2 regions of the Kocuria turfanensis genome follow, and region 1 is predicted to be linked to the other one. Evidence: riboswitches for the same ligand, from Rfam matches in the RefSeq annotation. Region 1 holds a riboswitch; the other holds the start of a gene.

Region 1 (14,255 bases):
GCGCGCCCCGGTCGCCTAGGATGGACGACTGGTGTCATCGACGCCTGCCCGGGCGCGCCGTCGCGGCGGTGCCGGGTGGTAGAGTCGGTCACCGGGTCCGAGCGATCGAGGTCGGCGTGCGCACGCCGGCCGAGGCCGTGAGGCGCGAAGGGCAGTGGCGCAATTGGTAGCGCAGCGGTCTCCAAAACCGCAGGTTGCAGGTTCGAGTCCTGTCTGCCCTGCTCCAGTCCGGAGCGGATCCGGCGCCCCCTTACGGGGGTGCCGGGCCCGTCACGGCGACGGCGGGCCGGCAGCACCGCACGGCCCGCACGAGTCCACACAGGGAGAGCCGATGTCGCAGACCACCGCCGGCAGGGCGTCGGGCCAGCCCCCGGAGCAGGGCGCCGAGAGTCCTCGCGGCATCTTCGGGCGCCTGTTCCTCTTCCTGCGCCAGGTCGTCGGGGAGCTCCGGAAGGTCGTCACCCCCACGCGGCGCGAACTGGTGAACTACGTGCTGGTCGTCCTCGTGTTCGTCGCGTTCATGATGGTGCTCATCTCCGTCCTGGACCTCGCGTTCGGGCAGGCCGCCCTGTGGATCTTCGGGCAGGGCGACGCCGCCGGATGACCCGGGCGGCGCACGGACCGGCAACGGCGACCGTGGCCCAGCAGCGCACGACATCCACGACAGAACAGGGAGATCCAGTGACCGAGCACGAGCTCGAAAACGGCACCGAGGCACCGGCCGAGGTCGACCAGCAGGCCCCGGCGCTGCCGGAGTCCGAGGCCTCCGTGCAGGAGGAGGACTTCGCCGCCGCCCACGCGCCGGAGGAGTCCGCGGCCGCACCCGTCGCCGAGGAGGCGCCCGCTGCGGACGAGGCCCCCGCGGTGGACCCTGTCGAGGAGTTCAAGTCGAAGCTGCGCCGCCAGGAGGGTGACTGGTACGTCATCCACACCTACGCCGGCTACGAGAACCGCGTGAAGACGAACCTGGAGACCCGCATCCAGTCCCTCAACATGGAGGAGGACATCTTCCAGATCGAGGTCCCCATGGAGGAGGTCGTCGAGATCAAGAACGCCCAGCGCAAGGTGGTCCGCCGCGTGCGGATCCCCGGCTACGTGCTGGTGCGCATGAACCTCACCGACGCCTCCTGGGGCGCGGTGCGCCACACCCCGGGCGTGACGGGCTTCGTGGGCCAGGACGCGTACAACCCCGTCCCCCTGCGCCTGGACGAGGTCTTCGAGATGCTCAACCCGGTGTTCGAGGCCCCGCAGGGCGCCGGCGGCGAGGCCGCCGCCCAGCCGAGCGCGCAGCCGCAGATCGACATCGACTTCGAGGTCGGGGAGTCCGTGATCGTCAAGGAGGGCCCCTTCGAGACCCTCCCCGCCACCATCTCCGAGATCAAGGTGGAGTCCCAGCAGCTCGTCGTCCTCGTGTCGATCTTCGAGCGCGAGACCCCCGTCACCCTCGGCTTCAACCAGGTCTCCAAGATCTGACCCGGCGGGCGCGACCGCCCGCCCACCGTTCCCGTCCCCGCGGCGCATGCTTCGCCGCCGGGGCCGACCGGCCGCCGCGCCACGGCGGCCACCCGCCGTCGTACGCTCCTGTGCGCCGGTACGTCCAGCAGAAGAAGGACCAGCACATGGCTCCCAAGAAGAAGAAGGTCTCCGGCCTCATCAAGCTGCAGATCCAGGCAGGCGCCGCCAACCCGGCGCCCCCCGTGGGCCCGGCCCTCGGTCAGCACGGCGTGAACATCATGGAATTCTGCAAGGCCTACAACGCGGCCACGGAGTCCCAGCGCGGCAACATCGTCCCCGTGGAGATCACGGTGTACGAGGACCGCTCGTTCACCTTCGTCACGAAGACCCCGCCCGCCGCGCAGCTGATCAAGAAGGCCGCCGGCGTCGCCAAGGGCTCCGGTGTCCCGCACACCCAGAAGGTCGGCAAGCTCACCATGGACCAGGTCCGGGAGATCGCCGAGACCAAGAAGGAAGACCTCAACGCCAACGACATCGACGCCGCGGCGAAGATCATCGCCGGCACCGCCCGCTCGATGGGCATCGAGGTCGAGTGATCAGCCTCGGCTGACACCACCCACCGTTATTGACGTGGCAGGGCCGAGCGCGGTCCGCAGACCACAACTGCACAAGGAGAAGAAGCAGATGGCAAAGCGCAGCAAGGCATACCAGGCGGCAGCGGCCCGGATCGGCGAGGGGCTCTACAGCCCGGCCGAGGCCGTGGCCCTGGCCAAGGAGATCGACACCGCCAAGACCGACTCCACCGTGGAGGTCGTCCTCCGTCTCGGCGTGGATCCCCGCAAGGCCGACCAGATGGTCCGCGGCACGGTCAACCTGCCCAACGGCACCGGCAAGACCGCCCGCGTCGTCGTCTTCGCGACCGGCGACAAGGCCGCCGCCGCGGAGGAGGCCGGCGCCGACCACGTGGGCTCCGACGACCTGATCGCCCGCATCCAGGGCGGCTGGACCGACTTCGACGCCGCCGTGGCGACCCCGGACATGATGGGCAAGGTGGGGCGCCTGGGCAAGGTGCTGGGTCCGCGCAACCTCATGCCGAACCCGAAGACGGGCACCGTCACCATGGACGTGGCCAAGGCCGTCAACGACATCAAGGGCGGCAAGATCGACTTCCGCGTCGACAAGCACTCGAACCTGCACTTCATCGTGGGCAAGACCTCCTTCGAGGTCGAGAAGCTGGCCGAGAACTACGGCGCCGCGCTCGAGGAGATCCTGCGCCTGAAGCCCTCCGCCTCGAAGGGCCGCTACATCACCAAGGCGACCGTCTCGACCACGTTCGGCCCGGGCATCCCGGTCGACCCGAACGCCACCGAGGTCGTCGTCGGCGCCTGACGCCGGACACCGGGCCCCGACGGGCCCGCACGGGGGGCCCGGCCGCTGCGGCCGGGCCCCCCGTCGTTCCACCCACGCGAACCCGGGGGCACCGCCGCCCTCCGGAAGGGAGTCCCCGTGATCGAGCACCCCCCAGTGCGGATCGAGCAGATGCGCATCCCCGACGACTTCGACGACGCCGCCCAGGAGCTGCTGGGCCGGGTCGCCGGTCTCGTGCGCCGGTCCCGCCAGCACGTCTGGGGCATCTCGGACCTCACCGGCGACGCGCAGGAGCTCTACCGGGACCTGCTGGACCCCTTCGAGCGGGTCGTGGTGCTGCTGGCCTGGACCGGGGACCGGCTCGCGGGCCGGGCCGAGGTGCGCATGCCGCTGGTGGCCTCCACCGGCACCGCGCACATCACCGTCGACGTGGACCCCGAGGTCACCTCGCAGGGCACGGGCAGCGAGCTGCTCAGCGCCGCCGAGCAGCTCGCGGTGGGCGAGTCCCGCCGGCACCTGCGGATCCAGACCGAGCACCCCGGCCCGGAGGAGATCCAGGGCGACGGCAGCGTGACCGGGGTCTTCCCGGTGATCACCCCGGGCATGGTCGAATGGGTCGACGCCGCCGACGGCTCCGGCCGCCTGCCCGTCTCCAACCGGCAGACCCGCTTCGCCCTCCACGCCGGGTACCGGCTGGAGTCCGTCAGCGACTTCGGCGTCCTGGAGGTCCCCCTGCCGCCGGCCCGGGTGCAGGCCCTGCTGCGCGAGGTCGCCGCCTCGCCGGCGCCGGAGGCGTACCGCATCCACGTGTGGGCCGGGCCCGCCCCCGAGGAGCGGCTCGACGAGCTCGCCGCCCTGCACTCGCGCATGGCCGCCGACTCCTTCCTGGCGCCGGTGGCGGCCGACCCCGAGCCCTGGGACGCCGAGCGGGTGCGCCGCACCGAGCAGCTGCGCGCCGAGGCCGGCAACGTGTCGCTGGTCGCCGTCGCCGAGCACGGGACCACCGGCCACCTGGTCGGGATGACCGAGATCGTCCTGGCGGGGGAGGACCCGGTGATCGGGATGCAGGACGAGACCGTGGTGCTGCGCGAGCACCGGCGCCGCTGGCTCGCCACCCGCCTCAAGCTGGCGAACCTGCAGCAGCTCGAACGGCTGGCCCCGACCGTGCGCACCGTGTACTCGTGGTCCCACAGCGGCGACGACCGGATGAGCCGGGTCAACAGCCGCCTCGGCTTCCGGGTCGCCGGGCGCAGCGGGGTGTGGTCCCGCGAGTTCCCGGCGGCGTGAGCGGGCCGCGGGGGAGGCGCCGATTTGGCGGGTGCGGGACCCTCGGGTAGGGTGGGACGTACCAAAGACCGCCGGTCGTGTTCTCCCCTGCCTCGTGCGCCCCGTTCAGGAGCGCGCGGAACGGGGAGCAGCCGTAAGAGTTCCGCCAGGAACGGCCAGCGCAGGTGAACCAGCACAGCGAGCACGTCCCCGACCAGGGATGGGCCGCCGAGCCCCGGGCATCTGCGCGGGGCTTTTTCTGTGCCCGGGCCCTTCCGGCAGCGGCCGGCATCGAAGACCGGAAGGAGTACCATGGCGAACCCGGAAAAGGCAGCCGCGGTCGCCGAGTTGAAGGAACTGTTCTCCAACTCGGACGCCGCTGTCCTGACTGAGTACCGCGGCCTCACCGTGGCCCAGCTCAAGGAGCTGCGCCGCTCGCTCGGTGAGAACGCCGAATACGCCGTGGTGAAGAACACGCTGACCGCGATCGCGGCCAAGGAGATGGGCATCGACGCGTTCGACGGCCAGCTCGCCGGCCCGAGCGCGATCGCCTTCATCTCGGGGGACCCCGTCGAGGCCGCCAAGAGCCTGCGTGACTTCGCCAAGGCGAACCCGCAGCTCGTCGTCAAGGGCGGTTACCTCGAGGGCAAGGCCCTCAGCGAGGCGGAGATCAAGCAGCTCGCGGACCTCGAGTCCCGCGAGGTGCTGCTGGCCAAGGTGGCCGGTGCCGCCCAGGCGTCCCTGTCCCAGGCCGCGGCGCTGTTCCAGGCCCCGCTGTCCAAGACCGTCCGTACGGCCGAGGCGCTGCGCGCCAAGGTCGAGGAGCAGGGCGCCTGACCAGCACCCCGCCGCGAGGCACATTCTCACCACGGAACCAGACCGTCCCGCGCCGACGAACCCGGCCGGGGCACACCATCGAAAAGGAGCCACACCATGGCCAAGCTCACCACCGCTGAACTGATCGACGCGTTCAAGGAGCTCTCCCTCATCGAGCTCTCCGAGTTCGTCAAGGCCTTCGAGGAGACCTTCGACGTCACCGCCGCCGCCCCCGTGGCCGTCGCCGGTGCCGCCGCTCCGGCCGCCGCCGCCGAGGAGGCCGAGGAGCAGACCGAGTTCGACGTCGTGCTCGAGGCCGCCGGCGACAAGAAGATCCAGGTCATCAAGGAGGTCCGCGCGCTGACCTCCCTCGGCCTCAAGGAGGCCAAGGACCTCGTGGACTCGGCCCCCAAGGCCGTCCTCGAGGGCGCCAACAAGGAGGCCGCGGACAAGGCCAAGGAGGCCCTCGAGGGCGCCGGCGCCACCGTCACCCTCAAGTAGGACCCTCTCGGAGGCGCCACGGCGCACCCGATCCCGCGAGGCCCCGGACGCACGGCGTCCGGGGCCTCGTGCCGTGCCCGGCGGGGTGTGGGACACTGGAGGCACAACCACATCGGCCGCCCACCCGCAGCGGGAGAGTCCGCCGCCGTCCGCACCCGGACGGCCGGCGGCGCCGAAGGAGCAAATCCTCCCCGGGAATCTCTCAGGCACCCGTACCGCTGCGAGCAGGCCACTCTGAAGAGGCCCACCCGCCCACGGCCACCGGCCCCGGGCGGAGGCCACCGACGGTGCAAGCCGGCCCCCGCCCGGGGCCGGTGAAAACTCTCAGGTCAGCGAACAGAGCGGGGAGGGCCGGACGGGCCCCACCGGGCCTCGAACCACGAGGAGCTGACCTTGTCCTTCCTTCCACGCCACCTCGGACCGGACGCCGCCGAGACCGGGATCATGCTCGAGACCGTCGGCGCGGCCGACCTCGACGAGCTCGTCGCCCGCGCGGTCCCCCGCGGCATCGCCAGCGACGAGCCCCTGCCGCTGCCGGAGCCCATGTCCGAGCACGAGGCCCTCACCGCCCTGCGCCGGATCGCGGCGAAGAACCGGGTGATGACCCAGATGATCGGGCAGGGCTACGCCGAGACCGTCACCCCGCCCGCGCTGCGCCGCAACATCCTCGAGAACCCCGCCTGGTACACCTCCTACACCCCGTACCAGCCGGAGATCTCCCAGGGCCGGCTCGAGGCCCTGCTGACCTTCCAGAACGCCGTCATGGACCTCACCGGCCTCGACCTGGCCAACGCCTCCCTGCTCGACGAGGCCACCGCCGTCGCCGAGGCCGTGCTCATGATGCGCCGTGCCAACCGCAGGTCCGGCAGCCGCCGCGTCGCCGTGGACTCCCACAGCCTGCCGCAGACCCTCGCCGTGCTGCGCGGCCGCTGCCGGGCCGTGGGCATCGACCTGGTCGTCGCCGACCTCTCCGAGGGCCTGCCCGAGGGCGAGTTCTTCGGCGTGGTCCTGACCCAGGTCGGCGTGGACGGGGACGTCGCCGACCTGGCGGAGCGCACGGAGCAGGCCCACGCGCAGGGCGCGCTCGTGGCCGTCGCCACCGACCTGCTGGCCCTCACCCTCCTGCGCTCCCCGGGGGAGCAGGGCGCGGACATCGCCGTCGGCTCCGCCCAGCGCTTCGGGGTGCCCCTGTTCTTCGGCGGGCCCCACGCCGCCTTCATGGCCTGCCGCAAGGGGCTGGAGCGCAATCTGCCCGGGCGCCTGGTGGGCGTCTCGGTGGACTCCTCCGGCCGGCCCGCCTACCGCCTGGCGCTGCAGACCCGCGAGCAGCACATCCGCCGCGAGAAGGCCACCTCCAACATCTGCACGGCCCAGGCGCTGCTGGCCATCGTCGCCGGCGCCTACGCCGCCTACCACGGCGCGGACGGGCTGCGCGCCATCGCCGAGCGCGTGCACCGGCTCGCCGCGCGGCTGGCCGAGGGGCTCACCGCCGCCGGGGTGCCGGTGGTGCACGACACGTTCTTCGACACCGTCCTGGCCCAGGTGCCCGGCCGCGCCGACGCGGTCGTCGCGGCCGCCGCCGAGCGCGGCGTCAACATCCGCCGGGCCGACGCGGACCACGTGTCCGTCTCGGTGGGGGAGCCCCACGACGAGCGCGACGTGGACGCGGTGCTCGCCGCCTTCGGGGCGCCCGCCCCCGAGGACGGGACCGCCGGCTGGGACCTGCCGGCCGCGCTGCTGCGCACCGACTCCTACCTCGCCCACCCGGTGTTCACCCTGCACCGCTCCGAGACCGCGATGATGCGCTGGCTGCGCTCCCTCGCGGACAAGGACCTGGCCCTGGACCGGACCATGATCCCGCTGGGCTCCTGCACCATGAAGCTCAACGCGGCCGCGGAGATGGAGCCCATCAGCTGGCCCGAGTTCGCCTCGATCCACCCGCTGGCCCCCGAGGAGCAGACCGTCGGCTACCGGGAGCTCATCGCCCAGCTGGAGTCCTGGCTCGCGGAGATCACCGGCTACGCCGCCGTGTCCGTCCAGCCCAACGCCGGGTCGCAGGGGGAGCTCGCCGGTCTGCTGGCGATCCGCCGCTACCACCTCTCCCGCGGGGACGACCGGCGCACCACCATCCTCATCCCGTCCTCCGCCCACGGCACGAACGCCGCGTCCGCGGTGCTCGCCGACCTGAAGGTCGTGGTCGTGGCCACCGCCGAGGACGGCTCCGTGGACCTGGACGACCTCGACGCGAAGATCGCGGCCGTGGGGGACGAGCTCGCGGGGATCATGATCACCTACCCCTCCACGCACGGGGTGTTCGAGGAGCAGGTCACCGCCGTCTGCGCGGCCGTGCACGACGCCGGCGGGCAGGTCTACGTGGACGGCGCCAACCTCAACGCGCTCATGGGCCTGGCCCGTCCCGGCCGCTTCGGCGGGGACGTCTCCCACCTGAACCTGCACAAGACCTTCTGCATCCCGCACGGCGGCGGCGGACCCGGGGTGGGGCCGGTGGCGGTCGCCGAGCACCTGGTGCCGTTCCTGCCCGAGGACCCGGCCGCCGCGGACGCGGGCGCGGGCGCCGAGACCTTCCCCGTCTCCCAGGCCCGCTACGGCTCCGCCGGGGTGCTGCCGATCTCCTGGATGTACATCGCCATGGCCGGCGCCGAGGGACTCACCGCGTCCTCGCGCACCGCGATCCTCAGCGCCAACTACGTCTCCGCCCGGCTCGCGGACGTCTTCCCGACGCTGTACACCGGCCCCGGCGGGCTCGTCGCCCACGAGTGCATCCTGGACCTGCGCCCCCTCACCAAGGCCTCCGGGGTCACGGCCGAGGACGTGTGCAAGCGGCTGGTCGACTACGGCTTCCACGCCCCCACGCTCGCGTTCCCCGTGGCCGGCACCCTCATGGTCGAGCCCACCGAGTCCGAGAACCTCGCCGAGCTGGACCGCTTCGTGGCCGCGATGCGCTCCATCCACGCCGAGATGCAGGCCGTGGCCGACGGCGAGGTGGCGCTCGAGGACTCCGTGCTCCGCCACGCCCCGCACACCGCGGAGGTGCTCACGGCCGACTCCTGGGAGCGGGCCTACCCGCGCTCCCAGGCCGCCTACCCGCTGCCCGAGCTGCGGCTGGCGAAGTACTGGGTGCCCGTGGGCCGGGTGGAGAACGCCGCCGGGGACCGCAACCTGGTCTGCAGCTGCCCGCCGATCGAGGCCTTCGCCTCGGCCGCGCCGGCGGAGGCCGCCCGATGAGCCCCCGCACCACGCCGCTGGACGCCGCCCACCGGGAGGCCGGTGCCGTGAGCACCGACTTCGGCGGCTGGCAGATGCCCCTGAAGTACGGCAACGACGTCGCCGAGCACCACGCGGTGCGCCGGGCCGCCGGGGTCTTCGACCTGTCCCACATGGGCGAGATCGCCGTGGAGGGCCCGCAGGCGGCCGCGTTCCTGGACGCGGCGGTCGTCGCCCGGATGAGCGCCGTGACCCCCGGCCGGGCGAAGTACTCGCTCCTGGTCGACGAGGCCGGCCGGGTCCTCGACGACCTCATCACCTACCGCCTGGCCGAGGACCGCTTCCTGGTGGTGCCCAACGCGGCGAACACGGCGACCGTGCTGCGGGCGCTGGAGGAGCGCGCGGACGGCTACGACGTCGCGGTCGAGGACCGCACGGAGGCCACCGCCCTGGTGGCCGTCCAGGGCCCCGCGGCCCAGGACACGCTGCTCGACGCCGGCTGCGCCGACGCGGACGCCGTGCGGGAGCTCGGGTACTACGCCTGCACGCCCACCGAGGTCGCCGGGGTGCCCGCGCTCGTGGCCCGCACCGGGTACACGGGCGAGGACGGCTTCGAGCTCTACACGGCCCCCGAGCACGCGCGCACCGTGTGGGACGCGCTGCTCGCGGCGGGGGAGGCCCGCGGCGTGGTGCCCGCCGGGCTCGCCGCCCGCGACTCGCTGCGCCTCGAGGCGGGGATGCCGCTGTACGGCCACGAGCTCGGCCCCGGGATCACGCCGTTCGAGGCCGGGCTGGGCCGGCTCGTGGAGGCGGCGCTGCGCGGCAAGGGCGACTTCGTGGGGCGGGCCGCGCTCGAGGCGCAGGCGGCCGCGCCCCCGGACCGGGTGCTGGTGGGGCTGCGGGGGCTCACCCGCCGTCCCGTCCGGGCCGGCAACGCGGTGCTCGCGGGGGAGGAGACGGTCGGCGAGGTCACCAGCGGCGTCCCGTCACCGACCCTCGGCCACCCGGTGGCCATGGCCCTCGTGCGACCGGCGGCCCTGGAGGCCGGGGTCCCGCTCGAGGCCGACGTGCGGGGCCGCCGCGCCCCGGTGGAGGTCGTCGGGCTGCCCTTCTACCGGCGCGGCTGAGACGCACCGCACGAAAATTCCTCATCCTACGGCCGGTGGGCGCCCGCGTCCACCGGCCGGGTGGACAGACCGGCGACTCCGGCCTATGCTGGTTATTTGCGTTGTCCCTCATTCTGCGTGCCTTCATATAGCGGTGGGCACCCCCGGGGCGCGAACCAGCGGCTCAGCGCGCTGGCCCGCGCACACCCGTATCCCCGATCTCGGGAACTGCGCGATTCAACTGCAGGTCTGTGGAAGGAATCCATCTTGGTCGCCTCGAGCACCGATTCGAACGTAACCGCTAACCGACCGGCCGACGGGAACCTCCCGCGCCGCATCTCCTTCGCCAAGATCCACGAACCGCTGGACGTGCCGAACCTGCTGGCCCTCCAGACGGACAGCTTCGACCGTCTCGTCGGCAACGAGCGCTGGCAGGCCCGCGTCCAGCAGGCCGTCGAGAGCGGTGAGCAGGGCATCGCCCGCACCTCCGGGCTCTCCGACATCTTCGAGGAGATCTCCCCGATCGAGGACTTCCAGGGCACCATGTCCCTGTCCTTCTCGGAGCCGGAGTTCTACGAGCCCAAGTACACCATGGACGAGTGCAAGGACCGGGACGCCACGTACTCGGCGCCCCTGTACGTCAAGGCCGAGTTCATGAACAACAACACGGGCGAGATCAAGCAGCAGACCGTGTTCATGGGCGACTTCCCGCTGATGACCGAGAAGGGCACCTTCGTCATCAACGGCACCGAGCGTGTCGTCGTGTCCCAGCTCGTCCGCTCCCCGGGCGCCTACTTCGAGCGCGGCCAGGACCGCACCTCGGACAAGGACATCTACTCCGCGAAGATCATCCCCTCCCGCGGGGCCTGGTTCGAGCTCGAGATCGACAAGCGCGACCAGGTGGGCGTGCGCCTGGACCGCAAGCGCAAGCAGTCCGTGACCGTGCTGCTCAAGGCCCTGGGCTGGAGCGAGTCCCGCATCCTCGAGGAGTTCGGGGAGTTCGACTCGATCCGCGCCACCCTCGAGAAGGACACCGTCGACTCGCGCGACGACGCGCTGCTGGACATCTACCGCAAGCTGCGCCCGGGGGAGCCCCCCACGGTCGACGCCGCGCAGGCGCTGCTGGACAACATGTACTTCAACGCCAAGCGCTACGACCTCGCCAAGGTGGGTCGCTACAAGATCAACCGCAAGCTGGGCCTGGACAAGGCGTTCGAGGACGAGGACGCCTCGGTGCTCTCGGTCGACGACATCGTCGCGATGATCCGCTACCTCGTGACCCTGCACGCCGGCGGCGGCACCATCCAGGGCGTGCGCAACGGCGAGGCCCGGGAGATCGTCGTGGACGTCGACGACATCGACCACTTCGGCAACCGCCGCATCCGGGCGGTCGGCGAGCTGATCGAGAACCAGATCCGCACCGGGCTCTCCCGCATGGAGCGGGTCGTGCGCGAGCGCATGACCACCCAGGACGTCGAGGCGATCACCCCGCAGACCCTGATCAACATCCGTCCCGTCGTGGCGGCGATCAAGGAGTTCTTCGGCACCTCGCAGCTGTCGCAGTTCATGGACCAGAACAACCCGCTGGCGGGGCTGACCCACAAGCGGCGCCTGTCCGCGCTGGGCCCCGGCGGTCTCTCCCGCGACCGCGCCGGCATGGAGGTCCGTGACGTCCACCCGTCGCACTACGGCCGCATGTGCCCGATCGAGACCCCTGAGGGCTCCAACATCGGCCTCATCGGCTCGCTGGCGACCTACGGGCGGATCAACCCGTTCGGGTTCATCGAGACCCCGTACCGCAAGGTCGTGGAGGGCGTGGTGACCGACGACGTCGAGTACCTCACCGCCGACGACGAGCGCGGCGTCACGATCGCGCAGGCCAACGCCCCGCTGACCACCGACAACCGGTTCGCCGAGGACGCCGTGCTCGCGCGCGCCGCCGACGGCTCGGGCGAGGCCGTGCTGGTCGACCCGACCGCCGTGCAGTTCATGGACGTGTCCCCGCGGCAGATGGTGTCCGTGGCGACCGCGCTCATCCCGTACCTCGAGCACGACGACGCCAACCGCGCGCTCATGGGCGCCAACATGCAGCGCCAGGCCGTGCCGCTGCTCGAGTCCGAGGCCCCGCTCGTGGGCACCGGCATGGAGCGCTACGCGGCCCTGGACGCCGGGGACTCGGTGCTGGCCCGCAAGGCCGGCGTGGTCGAGGAGGTCTCCGCGAACCTGGTGCGCGTGCTCAACGACGACGGGACGACCACGGTCTACCCGATCAACAAGTTCACGCGCTCCAACCCGGGCAACACCTACAACCAGCGCGTGATCGTCTCCGAGGGCGAGCGCGTCGAGGAGCGCTCGGTCATCGCCGACGGCCCCTCCACGGACCAGGGCGAGCTGGCCCTGGGCAAGAACCTGCTGGTGGCCTACATGTCCTGGGAGGGCCTCAACTACGAGGACGCGATCATCCTCTCCCAGCGGATGGTCTCCGAGGACGTGCTCACCTCGATCCACATCGAGGAGCACGAGATCGACGCCCGCGACACCAAGCTGGGCGCCGAGGAGATCACCCGGGACATCCCCAACGTGTCCGAGGAGGTGCTGTCCGCCCTCGACGAGCGCGGCATCATCCACATCGGCGCCGAGGTCCAGGCCGGGGACATCCTGGTCGGGAAGGTCACGCCCAAGGGCGAGACCGAGCTCACCCCGGAGGAGCGGCTGCTGCGGGCGATCTTCGGCGAGAAGTCCCGCGAGGTGCGCGACACGTCCCTGAAGGTGCCCCACGGCGAGTCCGGCACCGTCATCGGCGTGCGCGTCTTCGACCGCGACGACGAGGACGACGACCTGCCCGCGGGCGTCAACCAGGTGGTCCGGGTGTACGTGGCGCAGAAGCGCAAGATCACCGACGGCGACAAGCTCGCCGGCCGGCACGGCAACAAGGGCGTCATCTCGAAGATCCTGCCGCTGGAGGACATGCCGTTCCTGGAGGACGGCACCCCGGTGGACATCATCCTCAACCCGCTCGGCGTGCCCGGCCGCATGAACCTGGGGCAGGTCCTCGAGGTGCACACCGGCTGGCTGGCCAAGCAGGGCTGGAACATCGAGGGCGACCCCGAGTGGCTGGACCGGCTGCCGAACTTCCCGAAGCAGTCGGGCCCCACGAACGTGGCGACCCCGGTGTTCGACGGCGCGCGCGAGGAGGAGATCTTCGACCTCCTCGACCACACCAACCCGACCCGCGACGGCGTGCGCCTGATCGACCGGTCCGGCAAGGCCCGGCTGTTCGACGGCCGCTCCGGCGAGCCGTTCCCCGACCCGGTGTCGGTGGGCTACCAGTACATCCTGAAGCTGCACCACCTGGTCGACGACAAGATCCACGCGCGCTCGACCGGCCCGTACTCCATGATCACCCAGCAGCCGCTGGGCGGTAAGGCGCAGTTCGGCGGCCAGCGCTTCGGCGAGATGGAGGTCTGGGCCCTGGAGGCGTACGGCGCCGCCTACACCCTGCAGGAGCTGCTGACGGTCAAGTCCGACGACGTGCACGGGCGCGTGAAGGTCTACGAGGCCATCGTCAAGGGCGAGAACATCCCCGAGCCGGGTGTTCCCGAGTCCTTCAAGGTGCTCATCAAGGAGATGCAGTCGCTGTGCCTGAACGTCGAGGTGCTCTCGGCCGACGGCAACACCATCGAGATGCGCGATTCGGATGACGAGGTCTTCCGGGCGGCCGAGGAACTGGGCATCGATCTCTCGCACTCCGAGCCCAGCTCGGTCGAAGAGGTCTGAGACCCTCCGTTCCACCCCCGACGAGACGTCAAACTTTCCAGAGAAAGAGATAAAGGACCCTCATGTCCAACGAATCTTCACTTGGCCTCATGCGGATCGGTCTTGCGACCGCGGAGGACATCCGGACCTGGTCGTACGGCGAGGTCAAGAAGCCGGAGACCATCAACTACCGCACGCTCAAGCCGGAGAAGGACGGCCTGTTCTGCGAGAAGATCTTCGGCCCCACCCGGGACTGGGAGTGCTACTGCGGCAAGTACAAGCGGGTGCGCTACAAGGGCATCATCTGCGAGCGCTGCGGCGTGGAGGTCACCCGTGCCAAGGTGCGCCGTGAGCGCATGGGCCACATCGAGCTCGCCGCTCCCGTGACCCACATCTGGTACTTCAAGGGCGTGCCCTCGCGGCTGGGCTACCTGCTGGACCTGGCCCCGAAGGACCTCGAGAAGGTCATCTACTTCGCGGCGTACATGATCACCTCGGTGGACGAGGACGCCCGCCACGACGACCTGCCCAACCTGCAGGCCGCCGTGGACCGGGAGAAGGCCCAGATGGAGTCCACCCGCGACGCCGACATCGCCGCGATCGCCCGTGACCTCGAGACCGAGCTCGGCCGCGTCGAGGAGGAGGGCGGCAAGGCCGCGGAGAAGCGCAAGCTCCGCGACTCCGCCGACCGCCAGATGGCCAACGTGCGCAAGCGCGCCAACCTGGAGATCGACCGCCTCGAGCAGGTCTGGGACCGCTTCA
Region 2 (14,255 bases), 1.5 Mb from region 1:
GTCTGGCACCTGGGCGTGAGCACCGCCCTGCAGGACGTCGACGGCCTCAACTTCTGGGGCGGGCGCACCTACACCCGCGAGGACCAGCGGTACGTGTGGCGGGACGACCACGGCCGCGTCCACCGCGTCGCGGCCCACGCCACGGAGGACCGGCTGGAGGAGGAGCTGTCCTGGCTCGGCCCGGACGGCACCGCGGTCCTGGCCGAGGAGCGCCGCTGGACCTTCCGCCCCGTGGCGGAGCACGCCTGGGAGCTCGGTCTGCGCTTCCGCCTCTCCCCCGCCGGGGATCGTCCCGTGCAGCTGGGCAGCCCCGGAGCCAACGGACGCCCCGGCGGCGGCTACGGCGGGTTCTTCTGGCGCCTGCCGGACTGCACGGACGCGGACGTGTTCACCGCGGCCGCCGCGGGCGAGGACGCCGTGCACGGCAGCGTGTCCCCGTGGCTGGCCTTCTCCGCCGAGTTCGCCGGGCGCCCCGCCACGCTCGTCCTGCGCCACGGCGGGCCGTCGGCCGACCCGTGGTTCGTCCGCGTCTCGGGCTATCCGGGAGTGGGCCTCGCGCCGGCCTGGGACGCCCCGGTGACCACCGCGCCGGAGGTCCCGTTCGAGCGGGCGGTGCACGTCCTCGTGGTGGACGGCCGCCTCGACGCCACCGGGGTGGAGGCCCTGCTCGACCGTGCCGCCGAGGACCGCGGCCCGGCCGAGAGCCCCGGCGCGTGAGCTCCTCGGGCGCCGACCGGGCGGAGAAGCGGCGCCGGGTCCTGCGCGTGCTCCAGGAGCACGGCGCGGACGCCGTGCTCCTGGAGAGCTCCACGGCGGTGTCCTGGTACCTCGACGGGGCCCGCGTGCACGTCTCCCTCGCCGGCCCGCCGGTGGCGTCCGTCCTGGTGCACCAGGACGGGGACGAGGTGCTGACCTCCACCAGCGAGGCGGCCCGGCTCGCGGCCGAGGAGCTGCCCGACGACGTCCGGCTGCACGAGCTGCCCTGGCACGCCGCCCCGGCCGCCCCGGAGAGCTGGTTCCCCGCCGCCCGCTCGATGGCGGTGCTCGCCGAGGACTGTCTCGCGGCCCCGCTGCGGGCCGCCCGCGCGTCCCTGTTGCCCGGGGAGACGCTGCGCTACGAGGCCCTGTGCCGGGTGGCCGCGACCGTGCTCACGGATGTGCTGAGCCGGGCCACCCCGCGCAGCACCGAGCGGGAGGTCGCCGCCGAGCTGGCCGCCGCGCTGGTGCGGCGCGGCGCGGAGCCGCTCGTCCTCCTGTGCAGCGGTGCGGAGCGACTGGCGCACCGCCACCCCCTGCCGACGGCGGCCCCGCTGGGGCGGCGGGCCATGGCCGTGGTCTGCGCCCGCCGCGGCGGGCTGATCGCCAACGTGACCCGCTGGGTCCGCTTCGGCCCCGCCACCGCGCGGGAGGCCGACGCGGAGGCGGGGATCGCGGAGGTCGAGGCCGACGTCCTGGACGCCCTGCGCCCCGGGCTGCCCCTCGCGGACGTGCTCCCGGTCCTGCAGCGGGCCTATCCGCGCCACGGCTTCGACGCCGGGGAGTGGACCCGGCACCACCAGGGCGGCCCGGCCGGCTACGCGGGCCGGGATCCGCGGCTGGTCCCCGGCGTCCCGGACCGGGTGCACGAGCACCAGGCGTTCGCGTGGAACCCGTCCGCCCCCGGCGCGAAGATCGAGGACACCGTGCTGCTGGGCGCCGGCGGCCCCCGGCCCCTGTCGGTGGACCCCCGCTGGCCGGTCGTCCGGGTGCGCGGCCGGGACCGCCCCACCACGCTCGAGCGCTGACCGGCGCCGGGGACCCTGCGGTCGTCCGGCGGGCCCGGCGGACGACGATGACCGGCTCCGCGGTGCGCCAGGGGCGCGAGCCGTTGCCTCTCGCGGCCGCCTCCACTAGATTGTGCTGACAGTCACACGACTGTCGCCATCGACGCGCGGCGGGAGAGACCCGCTCGGCCACACCGATCGGGCGCCGTAGGAGCAATTCCTCCCCGGGAAACTCTCAGGCCCATGCACCGCCGCGCCGAGGCACCTCTGGAAAGTAGCGTGGCCTGGCCCGCGCTCGCCGACGGAGCAAGCCGCACCCCGTCCGGGTGCGGCGGAAACTCTCAGGCTGTGCAACAGATCGGGGAGGAACCCGCAGACCGCGCGAGCCCACCGCGCAGAAGCCCGGAGTTCCTCGATGACGACCACCTCGGCCCGGCCCGCCGCGACCGCACCGGATCGCGCCCGTGCCGCCGGAGACGTGCGCGGGGACACCGCCTCCGCCGGGTTCCTCGCCCCGGCCACCGGCGCCGGCCGACCCGTCGGCGGGGAGACCTCCCCGCCGGACCCGCCGTCGTTCCCCGAGGACATGCCGAGGACGACGGAGGCGGGCTCACGCGAGACGCACCTGGCCGCGTGCAGCAGCCGCTGCCGGCCGTCGTCCAGAGGGGGAGCGGGGCCGAGGCCCGGCGGCCGGCGCCCTCCCCGTCATCCCGTCCACCCCTTCCCGGGGCCGCCACTCTGTTCTGGAGCACCACCATGGCCATCAGCGTCTTCGATCTGTTCACCGTGGGCATCGGCCCCTCGAGCTCTCACACCGTCGGGCCCATGCGCGCCGCCCGGCGCTTCGCCGTCGCCCTGGTCGCCCAGGACCTCCTGGAGCGCACCGCCGACCTGCGCGTGGACGTCTACGGGTCGCTGTCCGCCACCGGCCGCGGCCACGGCACGTTCACCGCGATCCTGCTGGGCCTGGAGGGCTACGACCCGGAACAGGTCCGCCCCGACGAGGTGGAGGAGCGGCTGGCCGACATCGCCGGCACCGGGACGCTGCGGCTGTGCGCCGCCCTCGGGCACCGCCGGGACATCCGCTACGGCGTCGAGGACATGGTGCAGCACCCGCTGACCGTGCTGGAGCGGCACACCAACGGCATGCGCTTCCAGGCGCTCGGCGCGGACGGGACCGTCCTCGCCGACGAGACCTGGTTCTCGGTCGGCGGCGGGTTCATCGTCCAGGAGGGCGAGGAGGACACCGCCGCGGCGGAGCTGGAGGCCGCCAGCGCGCAGGTGCCCCACCCCTTCCGCACCGCCCGGGAGCTGCTGGGCCACTGCGCGAGCACCGGCCGGCCGATCAGCGAGGTGATGCTGGCCAACGAGCGGACGTGGCGCGGTGAGGACGAGATCCGGGAGCAGCTGCTGCACATCTGGACCGTGATGGAGGAGTGCAAGGACTCCAGCCTCCGGCGCACCGGCCCGCTGCCCGGAGGGCTGAACGTCGCCCGCCGCGCCCCGCAGTGGCACCGGCGGCTGCGCACCGAGGACCCGGACCGGGACCCGGGCTTCTGGCCGGAGTGGGTGAATCTCGTGGCCCTGGCGGTCAACGAGGAGAACGCCTCCGGCGGTCGGGTGGTCACCGCCCCCACCAACGGGGCGGCCGGGATCATCCCGGCGGTGCTGTTCTACGCCACCCACTACTCCCCCGCGGCCCGCGCCGCCGCCGCCGAGGGCCCGGAGGCGCTCGGGGCCGCCCGGCAGGACATCGTGGTCCGGTTCCTGCTCACGGCCGGGGCCGTGGGGGTGCTCTACAAGGAGCAGGCCTCGATCTCCGGGGCCGAGGTCGGCTGCCAGGGCGAGGTGGGCTCCGCCTCCTCGATGGCCGCCGGCGGACTGGCGGAGGTCCTCGGCGGCACGCCCGCCCAGGTGGAGAATGCCGCCGAGATCGCCATGGAGCACAACCTCGGGCTGACCTGCGACCCGATCGGCGGCCTGGTGCAGATCCCGTGCATCGAGCGCAACGCGATCGCCGCGACCAAGGCGATCAACGCCGCCAAGATGGCCATGTGGGGCGACGGCACGCACCGGGTCAGCCTCGACGAGGTCATCGTGACCATGCGCGAGACCGGCAAGGACATGAGCCACAAGTACAAGGAGACCGCCCTTGGCGGGCTCGCCGTCAACGTCGTGGAGTGCTGACCCGCCACGCCCCGTCCCGCGGCGGAGGGACCGCCCGCGCGGCTTCCCCGCCGCCCCGGCCGCCGGAACCGCCCTGCCGGGGTCGTGTCCGAGGGCGGACACGTCATGCAGTGGAACACTGTGCCCCGGACTGGACAAAGGTCTAGCCTCGTGCAGAGGAGGTTTGCACATGAGAATGACCTTGGCAGACGTGGTGGCCGCCCTCGGCGTGCTGATGACGGCTCCCGCGATGGCCGGCATGGGACTCACGCTCCTCGGCGGCCGGGCCCCGTACGACCTGCTCGTCGGCACGGTGGTGCTCGGCGTCGTCCTCACGATCGCCGGTCTCGTGCCCCGCTTCGAGCAGCACCGGCTCGGCTGGGCGAGCCAGACGGATGCGCTGCTGCGGGCCCGGCAGCAGGCCGGGCGCACCGCCGTCGCCCCGGGGCCGGACCCCACGGCGGACCGCGCGCGGGAGCGGCAACGTGCGGTCACAGTGGCTCCGGAGGGCGCACGGGGGCCCGGCAGCGCCTAGCGTCGGAGCATGGGCAGCAGAACGGGCAGCATCTACGTCAATCCCGTCACCCAGGAGCGCGCGGTCGTGCTGGTGAGCTCGGCCGACTCCGGCGGGGAGCTGGTGCGCGCCGAGCTGTGGGCCCCGCCCGGCGCCCGGGTCGCGGCCCCGCACACCCACCCCCGGCAGAGCGAGCGGTTCGAGGTCCGGCAGGGCCGGCTGGGCGTCCGCTACGGCTCCGACACCGGGGTGCTCGACGTCGGGGGTGCCGTGGAGGTCCCGCCGGGGACGGTGCACGACTGGTGGACCCACGGGGACGAACCGGCACGCGTCCTCGTCGAGGTGCGGCCCGCCCTCCGGTTCGAGGAGGCCATCGTGACGCTGTGGGGACTGGCCGCCGCGGGGCGCACGAACCCCCGCGGGATGCCGGGGCCGTTGCAGCTCGCCCTGCTGTCCCACGAGTGGGACGACACCATCCGCTTCGTCTCCCCGCCGCGGCCCGTGCAGCAGCTGATGCACCGCGTGCTCGGCCCGGTGGCCCGGCGCCGGGGGCTTCGCGGCGCCTATCCGGAGCTCGAGCAGCGCATCCTCATCGGGCGCCTGGGCGAGCCCCTGACGCTCCGCGGACCGGCGCCCGCCGGCACCTGATCCGGCCGCCGCGGCACGGGGAACGGACGGGGTCCCGCGCCGCCGGCACGGCCGGGGCAGCCGGCCGGGCTCAGACCACGGCCGCCTGCGGGGCGGGCAGCGACTGCTGCCGCAGCGCCAGGCCGAGCCCGGGGCGGTCCAGGAGCTGCAGCCGCGAGCCCGTGACCCGCACCGGGGACGGCTCGGCGAGGACGCCGAGCTCGGCGAACCCGGCGTCCTCGACCACCTCCACCATGGTCGGCTCCGCGAGGGTCAGCGCCAGCTGCCCCGAGAGCTCCGGCAGCAGGTGGGGCGCGATCCCCACGTTGTGGGTGCGGGCGAGCTCCACGATCCGCCGGAAGGGCGTGATGCCGCCCACCCGCACGATGTTCGGCTGGACGATGTCCACGGCCCCGGCGCCGATGAAGTCCCGGAACCGGTAGACGTTGTGCAGGTTCTCCCCGAGCGCGATGGGCACCCGGCTGAACCGGCGCAGCTGGCGGTAGCCCTCGAGGTCGTCCGCGCGCAGCGGCTCCTCCAGCCACGACGGGGCGAAGGGCGCCAGCGCGTCCAGGGCCCGGCGGGCCGTGGGCAGGTCCCAGCGCTGGTTGGCGTCGATCATCAGGCCGCGGTCGGGGCCGAGCAGCTCGCGCACGGCGGCGACGCGCTCGACGTCCTCGCGCAGGTCCGGCCGGCCCACCTTGATCTTGACGGCGCCGAAGCCCGCCGCGACCCAGCGGCGCACCTGCTCCTGCAGCTCGTCGAGCTCGTAGTGCAGGTTCACGCCGGAGCCGTAGACGGCCACGTCGCGCTGCCGCCGGCCCAGCAGCGCGGGCACCGACAGGCCGGCGCGCCGGGCCCGCAGGTCCCACAGGGCCAGGTCGATCCCGGCGAGGGCGATGCCGGTGAGCCCCGTGCCGCCCTCGTGCAGGAACTTCCAGGCGTCGTCCCACAGCACCTCCGGGTGCTCGTCACGGCCGCGGACGAAGCCCGCGAGGTCGTCGTCGAGCAGCGCCTGCACGGCCCGCGCCCCGATGGTCGGGGTCCAGGAGAAGCCGGTGCCGGTGGCGCCGTCGTCGGCCACGACCGTGACGGCGATCAGGTGGTTGCGCGGGGCCTCGGGGCCCCAGCTGCGCAGCAACCGGGCGGTGATCAGCTCGGTGCGCACGGCGGCGATGCTCATGCGGTGTCCTTCCCGTGCCGTCCGGTGCCGGCGAGCTGCCCGGGAGCCGGGTCGCCGGCGTCCTCCCGCAGCTCGGTGCGCCAGGTGCGCGCCGGCTCCCAGTCCAGCTCCTCACGGGCCTTGTCGATGCTGAAGGCCGGCGCCGTCCCGGTCAGGCCGGCGGCGAGCGCCTCGCTGCCGGGGACGAACTGCGGGATGAGCTCCGCCAGCGGGCGCCGGGCCAGGGCGTCGGCGGCGCCCACGAAGTACGTGTCCCCGTTGCGTGTGGCGCCCATCCGCTCGAGCAGCGCCTCGAGGAAGGTGGTGACGTCCCGGGCGTCCACGTAGTTGAACAGCGCCGGCGCGGCGAGCGCCGGGTCGTCCAGGCGCTCGCGCACGGTGTGGCCCTGCTGGGTCGGCGCACCGGCCCACTCCTCGGGGGCGATGACGTAGCAGGGGCGGAAGGAGGCGTAGCGCACGCTCCCGCCGCGGGCCGCCGCGAACATCTGCGCGACCTGCTCCGCGACGTGCTTGGACAGCCCGTAGGCGTGCCACGGCCGCGGCGGGGTCCGCTCGGTCAGCGGGAAGGCGGGCGGCAGCCAGCCGGCCGGGGAGCCGTAGCCGAGCACGGTGGGGCTGCTGGCCATCACGATCCGGCGGGCTCCGGCCTCGGTGGCGGCATCGGCCACGGTGTGGGCGATCACGGCGTTGGTCTGCAGGATGACGTGCTCGGGGGCGCTGAAGGGCACGGCGATGGCCGCAAGGTTGATCACCGCGTCCGGGCGCGCGGCCCGCATCAGCGCGAGCGTGGCCTGAGGGTCGGTGAGCTCGGCGGACCGGTGCTCGACGGCCCGGTGCGCGGCCGCCCGCTGCTCCTCGGGCGGCAGCGCGCGGTCGACGCTGACGACCTCGTAGCCGGCCTCCGCCAGCCCGCCGACGACGCTGCGTCCGAGCCGGCCGGACCCGCCGGTGACCATCACCCGGGTCATGCCGGGACCTCGCTGCGCCGGGCCGCGGCGGTGCTGCCGAGGTCCAGGTCGGCGATCCGCACCGGCGCGCCCGTCTCGAGGGAGAGGTTGCCGGCGATGCCCACGGACACGGCCGCCACGCCGTCGCGGTAGCCGGAGGGCCGGCCGTAGGGGTCCTCCCCCGGTCCCCGGAACACGTCGGCCAGCAGGAGCCGGTCCCCGCCGCCGTGGCTGCCGGAGCCGTTGCGGACGGGCACCTCCTCGGCGGTCTCCCAGTGCCGCTGGACGACCAGCCGCTCGCCGCGCCGCCTGGCCCCGCCCCGGTCCGCCCCGGCGGTGACCGAGGGGTCCACCGGGGTCCCGCCGGCGGCGGGCAGCACGGCGGCGCGCTCCACGACCTCCAGCTCGGCCCGGCCCTCGGTGCCGTTGACGGCCACCCGGTAGCCCTCCCAGGGCGAGTGGGCGTTGAGGGAGTAGCAGAGGGTGGCGCCGCGGGCGTAGTCGACCACGAGCGCGAGGTTGTCCTCGATGGTGATCCCGTCGGAGAACACGTCCTGGTCCCGGCGGTAGCCGTCGTGGTGCTGGTGGTCGAGGTAGAGCCGGCTGAGCCGCTCGTCGGAGCGCAGGTCCAGGGCGAAGGGGTCGCCGTCCGGGCCGACGGGCCGGGGGACGCCGGCCCGCGCCCGGGCCTCGGCGTTGTCCCGCCCGTAGAAGCGGAGGCCGCCGGAGGCGTAGACGCGCTCCGGGGTGTCCCCCAGCCACCAGTTGACCAGGTCGAAGTGGTGGGAGGACTTGTGCACCAGCAGCCCGCCGGAGTTCTGCTTCTGCCGGTGCCAGCGGCGGAAGTAGTCGGCGCCGTGGACGGTGTCCAGCACCCAGCTGAAGTCCACGGAGGTGACCGTGCCGACCGCTCCGGACTGCACGACGTCCTTGAGCGCGGTGTTGCGCGGGGAGTAGCGGTAGTTGAACGTGACCACCACGTCGCGGCCCGTCTCCTCCACGGCCGCGGTGACGCGGCGGCAGCCCTCCGCGTCGATGGTCAGGGGCTTCTCGACGACGGCGTCCGCGCCGGCGTGCAGGGTCTCGCAGATGTAGTCGGCGTGGGTGACGTCGGGGGTGGTGATCAGGACCCGGTCGATGCCCTGCTCGCGGATCGTGCGGGTGAGCGCCGCGGGGTCGAAGACCTGGACCGGCGCCCCCGCGGCCTCCTCGGCCAGCCGGCGGTAGTGCTCGGCCCGTCCGGGGTTGCTGTCGCCCACCGCCACCAGCTCGGCGACGTCGGCGTGGTCGTCCAGCAGCGAGCGGAGGTACATCTCGCACCGGTGGCCGGTGCCGACCAGGAGGTAGCGGGTCCGTCCCTCCCGCGGTGCCGTGCCGTCCGGGCCGGTGGGGTCTGCGCTGGGCATCGAGTGCTCCTTCTGCTGGGGGTGGGTGGTCTTCGGCGGGGTCCGCGCCGGCGGGGATCGGTGTCGGCGGACCCGCCGGCCGGGCGGTCCCGGCCGGCGGGCACGGAGCCCGGGCGGGCTACTTGATGCCGGTGGTGGCGATGCCCTTGACGAGGAACTTCTGCCCCACGAGGAAGGCGATGAACACCGGCAGCAGGGACACGATCGACATCGCGAACAGCGAGCCCCAGGAGGACTCCCCCGTGGCGTCCACGAAGGCGCGCAGCGCCACCGGGACGGTGAACATGTCCGGGTCGGTGAGGTAGATCAGGGCGCTGAAGAAGTCGTTCCAGGTCCAGATGAACGTGAAGATCGTGGTGGTGGCCAGGGCCGGGACCATCATCGGCAGGATGATCTGCCCGAAGATCCGGGGGTGGCCGGCGCCGTCGATGCGGGCCGCCTCGTCCATGTCCCGCGGGATGCCGCGGATGAACTGGACCATGAGGAAGACGAAGAACGCGTCCGTGGCGAGCAGCTTCGGCACGATCAGCGGCCAGAAGGTGTTCACCCACCCGATCTGGGAGAACATGATGTACTGCGGCACGATCACCACGTGGAACGGCAGCATGATCGTGAGGAGCATCAGGGCGAAGGCCGGCTTCTTGAACCGGAACTCCAGCCGGGCGAAGGCGTAGGCGGCCATCGAGCAGGAGACCAGGTTGCCCACGATGCACCCGAGCACCACGACCGCGGAGTTGAACAGGTACACGCTGAACGGGCTGGACAGGGCGGTCCACCCGTCCGTGTAGTTGGCGCTCTCGAAGGTCTCGAGCAGGATGCCCGGCTCGCGGAAGATGACGTCGTTGGGGCGCAGGGAGCTGGCCAGCATCCACAGCAGCGGGTAGATCATCACCCCGCCCGTGAGGATCAGCGCCAGGTGCTTGAGCAGGGAGCGGATCCGCCCCCGGGCGCCGGGGCCGCGGGACCGGCGGCTCGCCGCGCCCTGCGGCGGGGCCGGGGCGGAGTCCTGCTCGGCCGTCGGGGCGGGGTCGTAGGCGATTGTCGAGTTAGTCATCGTAGAACACCCAATACTTAGACGCGATGAAGTTGAGAGCGGTGAACGCCCCGATGATGACGAGCAGCAGCCAGGCCATGGCCGCGGCGTAGCCCATGTCGAACTGGCCGAAGCCGGTCTGGTAGAGGTACAGCGTGAAGAACATCGTCGAGTCGGAGGGGCCTCCCCGGCCGCCCGAGACGATGAAGGCCTGGGTGAAGGACTGGAACGCCTGGATGATCTGGAGCACCAGGTTGAAGAAGATGATGGGGCTCAGCAGGGGCAGCGTGATCCGGAAGAACTGCGTGACCTTGCCGGCGCCGTCGATGGAGGCCGCCTCGTAGTACATGGTGGGGATCTGCCGCAGGCCCGCCAGGAAGATGATCATCGGGGCCCCGAAGGTCCACACGTGCAGCAGGATGATGCTGCCGAGCGCCGTCCGGGGGTCCGAGATCCACCCGATGCCCTCGATGCCGACGAGGGCCAGCACCTGGTTGACCAGCCCGCTGGTCCCGAAGAGCTGCTTCCACAGGATCGCGATCGCCACGGAGGCGCCGAGCAGGGACGGAGGTAGAAGACCGAGCGGTAGAACGCGAGGCCGCGCAGGCCCCGGTCCAGGACCATGGCGATCGCCAGGGCGAGCGCCAGCTGCAGCGGGACCCCCACGAACACGTAGGTGAAGGTCACCTTCAGGGAGTTGTGCAGCCGCGCGTCCTCGAGCATCCGGGAGAAGTTCTCCAGGCCGATCCAGTCCGGGGACCGCATCAGGTTGTAGTCGGTGAAGGAGAGGTAGAGCGACATCAGCATGGGGCCGAGGGTGATGACCACGAGCCCCACGATCCAGGGCGCCAGGAAGACCGCCGCGGCCTTGTTGTCCCGCCGGTCGGGGCGGGGCCCCTGCCGGCCGGCCGCGCGCTTCCCGCGGCCCCCGGGCAGGCCCTTCCGGGTGATCTCCTCGACGGCGCTCATACCGGGACCGCCCCTCGGCGCAGCCGCGGCCGGGCGACCCGGAGCGGTTCGGTGTCGATCTGCCTGATTGTCATCGGTCTCTCCTCGGAACGGATGGGAAAGCGTTTTCCATGCTCGCGTTGCCCTCAAGGCTAGGGGTCGCGGGGTGTGACGTCAACCACAATGCCGGATGGATCCGGGTGTGTCCTCGTGCGTCCGGACCGGCGCGTCGCGCCCCGGCTCAGGACGCACGCGATCGAGCTGCCGCAGGGCCTCGGCCGCGGCCAGCGGCGCGTAGTGGCCCGCCCGGGCCCGGGCCTCGGCCTCGGAGGGGGCGACGTCCACGAGGGACGCGGCGGCCCCGACGCCGGCCTCGCGCAGCTGCCGGGCGGACAGGGACAGCCGCCCGGCGACCGCCGCCACGGGGATCCCCCGCGCCGCGGCCACGGCCGCGGCGGCCAGCGGCGCCTTGCCCTGCAGCGACTGCTCGTCCAGGGACCCCTCCCCGACCAGCAGCAGGTCGGCTCTCTGCAGGTGCTGCTCGAGGCCCACGAGCGCGGCCACGAGCTCGAAGCCCCCCTCCAGCACGGCGGGGGTCAGGGCCAGGAAGCCGGACGGGAAGCCGCCGGCGGCTCCCGCGCCCGGGCGCCGGAAGGGGCGGGACCCGGGCGTGCCGGCCAGCAGGGCCGCCCAGCGCCGCAGCGCGGCGTCGAGCTCGGCGCGGGCCCCGGCGTCGGCGCCCTTCTGCCCCGCGAAGACGTGGGCGGCGCCGGCGGGCCCGTACAGCGGGTTCTGGACGTCCACCGCCAGCCGCAGCCGCACCGACCGCAGCCGGGGGTCCAGCCCGGAGGCGTCCAGGCGGGCGGCCCGCAGCAGGCCCGCGCCGCCCAGCGGCACGGGGGCGCCGCCGTCGTCGAGCACCTCCAGCCCGAGCGCCCGCAGGGCGCCGGAGCCTCCGTCGGTCATCGCCGAGCCGCCCAGGCCGACCACGACGTCCGCCGCCCCGGCGTCCAGCGCCGCGCGGATCAGCTGGCCGCAGCCGTAGCTGTGCGCCGCACGGGCCGTGGCCGGGCTGGGCCGGACCTGGTCGAGCCCGGCGGCCTGGGCGGACTCGACCACCGCGGTGGTGCTGCCGTTCTCGGCCGTGAGCAGCGCCCAGCGCGCCCGCACGCGGGCCCCGAGCGCGCCGCGGACCGCCGTCCGGCGCAGCTGCGCACCGGCCGCCACGGCGGCGTCCACCGTGCCCTCGCCGCCGTCGGCGAGCGGGACCGTGCTGACCCGGGCTCCGGGCCAGTGCCGCCGGACCCCGGCGGCGAGGGCCTCGGCGGCCTCGGGGGCCGTGAGCGTGCCCTTGAACTTGTCCGGCGCCACGACCACCCGGGGGCGGCCGCCCGGTGCGCGCCCGCCGCCCTCAGGCGGGGGCACGAGCGGGCTCGCCCGTCAGGGACGGCAGCACGAGGGACGCCCAGCGCTGCTTCATCACGGCGAGCGTGACGTCGGCGTCCTGGTCGAAGATCTCCTGGTTGAAGATCTCCACCTCCACCGGGCCCGTGTAGCCCGCGGCGGCGACCCAGCGGCCGATCGTGGCGAAGTCGATCACCCCGTCCCCCATCATCCCTCGGGAGAGCAGGGCGTCGGCGGCGATCGGCAGGTTGAAGTCGCACACCTGGTAGGACGCCAGCCTCCCCTCGGCCCCGGCCCGGGCGATCTGCGCCTCCAGCTCGGGATCCCACCACACGTGGAAGGTGTCGACCACCACGCCCACGGTCTCCGGGGGGTGGGGCGCGGCGTAGTCCAGCGCCTGCTTCAGGGTGGAGAGCACGGCCCGGTCCGCGGCGTACATGGGGTGCAGCGCCTCGAGCACCAGGCGGACCCCGTGCTCCCGGGCGAAGGGCACGAGCTCGGCCAGCCGGTCGGCCACCCGCGCCCGGGCGGCCACCAGGTCCTTGTCGCCGCGGTCGCCGGTGCCGCCGAGGACGTGGGCGGCGGCGGGCAGGCCGCCGACGACCATGATCAGCTCGCCGGTGCCCAGGGCCGCGGCCTCGCGGATCGCGGCCCGGTTGTCCTCGAGTGCGGCCCGCTGCCCCGCCTCGTCGGTCGCCGTGAGGAAGCCGCCCCGGCAGAGGCTGGAGACCTGCAGGCCGGCGCGGGAGATCATCCGCGCCGCCTCCTCCAGGCCCGCCTCGGCCACGCGGTCGCGCCACACCCCGATGTGCCCGAGCCCCGCCCGGGCCGTGGCGTCGACGGCCTCCTGCAGGGTGAGGTTGCGGGTGGTGCCGGTGTTCAGCGACAGCTGGAAGTCCGCGCTCACGCCGCACCTCCCGCGCCGCCGGCCGGGACCAGGGCCGGAGCCCCGGCTCCGGCGACGTCCAGGAAGGCGCCCATCCGCCGGGCCGCCAGCTCGGGGTCGAGCAGCAGCCCGGCGCGGTCGGCCAGCTGGAAGACCCGCACGAGGTGCGGCACCGAGCGCCCGGAGTGGAGGCCGCCGACCATCTGGTAGCCGGGCTGGTGCCCGTTGAGCCAGGAGAGGAAGGCGATGCCGGACTTGTAGTAGAAGGTCGGGGCGCCGAAGACGTGGCGCCCGAGGGCCTCCGTGGAGTCGAGGATCGCCCGCGCCCGGTCCGGCTGCCCGTCGTCGTAGGCCTGCAGGGCGGTGGAGGCGGCCGGGTAGATGCCGGCGAAGATGCCCAGCAGGGCGTCGGAGTGCCGGGTGCCGTCGCCGTGGACGAGCTCGGGGTAGTTGAAGTCGTCCCCGGTGTAGAGGCGGACCCCGTCCGGCAGGGCTGCCCGCAGCCGGGTCTCGTGCCCGGCGTCCAGCAGGGAGACCTTGACGCCGTCGACCTTGTCCGGGCGGGACCGGATCAGCTGCAGGAACGTCTCCGTGGCGGCCTCGACCTCCTCGCTGCCCCAGTACCCGGTGAGGGCCGGGTCGAACATCGTGCCGAGCCAGTGCAGCACCACTGGGTGCCGGACCTCGTCCAGCAGGCCGGTGTAGACCCGCAGGTAGTCCTCCGCGCCGCGCGCGGCGCGCACCAGCGCCCGGGAGGCCATGAGCACGACCTTGGCCCCGGCGCCCTCCACGACCGCCAGCTGCTCCCGGTAGGCGGCCTCGACGGCGCGCAGCCCCGCCTCGCCCGGGGCGATCCCCGCCGGGTCCAGCTGGTCCGTGCCGGCCCCGCACGCGATGAGGTCGCGCACCGTGCGGCCCCGCAGGCCCGGGTGCCCGGCGGTCAGCGCGGCGGCCGCCTCGGCGGTGGAGCGGCGGATCAGCTCCTGGGTGGCGGGCCAGTCCAGGCCCATGCCCCGCTGGGCGGTGTCCATGGCGTCGGCCACGCCCAGCCCGTAGGACCAGACGTCGTGCCGGAAGCCCAGGGTCGCGTCCCAGTCCAGCTGCGCCGGCGCCCCGGGGGTGTTGTCGGCGAGGACGTGCGGCACGACGTGCGCCGCGGCATAGGCCCGCCGCGAGCCGATCGGCGCCTGCGGGCGGGGCCAGGCCCCCGGTTCGGCGAGCACGTGCTCGGTGCGGGAGCCGGCGCCGTCCGGCAGGTGCACGGCGGTCACCGGAGCGCTCCGGCGGCCTCGGGGTCCGCCGTCCGGTCCGCGCCCCGGCCGGCCTCCGCGGTGAGGTCCAGCTCCGGGATGTCGATGGTGCGGCGCTCGGCCGAGGA

Evidence for each region. A riboswitch is a leader RNA that binds a small molecule or an ion and turns the genes downstream of it on or off. The one in region 1 is predicted to bind glycine.
Region 2: linked by a shared signal. The riboswitch ahead of AYX06_RS12530 (L-serine ammonia-lyase) and the one ahead of gcvP (aminomethyl-transferring glycine dehydrogenase) in region 1 are both predicted to bind glycine.

Annotation. Positions count from the first base shown of each region.
Region 1 is NZ_CP014480.1:1,261,571-1,275,825, reverse strand. It holds tRNA gene AYX06_RS05885 (tRNA-Trp) at 149-221, shown strand; gene secE (preprotein translocase subunit SecE) at 332-604, shown strand; gene nusG (transcription termination/antitermination protein NusG) at 682-1,473, shown strand; gene rplK (50S ribosomal protein L11) at 1,620-2,051, shown strand; gene rplA (50S ribosomal protein L1) at 2,140-2,844, shown strand; gene AYX06_RS05860 (GNAT family N-acetyltransferase) at 2,962-4,110, shown strand; gene rplJ (50S ribosomal protein L10) at 4,402-4,926, shown strand; gene rplL (50S ribosomal protein L7/L12) at 5,023-5,406, shown strand; glycine riboswitch at 5,527-5,634, shown strand; gene gcvP (aminomethyl-transferring glycine dehydrogenase) at 5,800-8,652, shown strand; gene gcvT (glycine cleavage system aminomethyltransferase GcvT) at 8,649-9,758, shown strand; gene rpoB (DNA-directed RNA polymerase subunit beta) at 10,005-13,514, shown strand; gene AYX06_RS05830 (DNA-directed RNA polymerase subunit beta') at 13,577-14,255, shown strand, end outside.
Region 2 is NZ_CP014480.1:2,713,938-2,728,192, reverse strand. It holds gene AYX06_RS12540 (DUF6807 family protein) at 1-717, shown strand, start outside; gene AYX06_RS12535 (M24 family metallopeptidase) at 714-1,784, shown strand; glycine riboswitch at 1,925-2,024, shown strand; gene AYX06_RS12530 (L-serine ammonia-lyase) at 2,520-3,950, shown strand; gene AYX06_RS12525 (hypothetical protein) at 4,120-4,464, shown strand; gene AYX06_RS12520 (cupin domain-containing protein) at 4,474-5,091, shown strand; gene AYX06_RS12515 (mandelate racemase/muconate lactonizing enzyme family protein) at 5,162-6,253, opposite strand; gene AYX06_RS12510 (NAD-dependent epimerase/dehydratase family protein) at 6,250-7,221, opposite strand; gene AYX06_RS12505 (Gfo/Idh/MocA family oxidoreductase) at 7,218-8,606, opposite strand; gene AYX06_RS12500 (carbohydrate ABC transporter permease) at 8,725-9,660, opposite strand; partial or broken gene AYX06_RS12495 (carbohydrate ABC transporter permease) at 9,653-10,608, opposite strand; gene AYX06_RS12490 (glycerate kinase) at 10,762-12,012, opposite strand; gene AYX06_RS12485 (sugar phosphate isomerase/epimerase family protein) at 11,999-12,898, opposite strand; gene AYX06_RS12480 (dihydrodipicolinate synthase family protein) at 12,895-14,148, opposite strand; gene AYX06_RS12475 (Gfo/Idh/MocA family protein) at 14,145-14,255, opposite strand, start outside.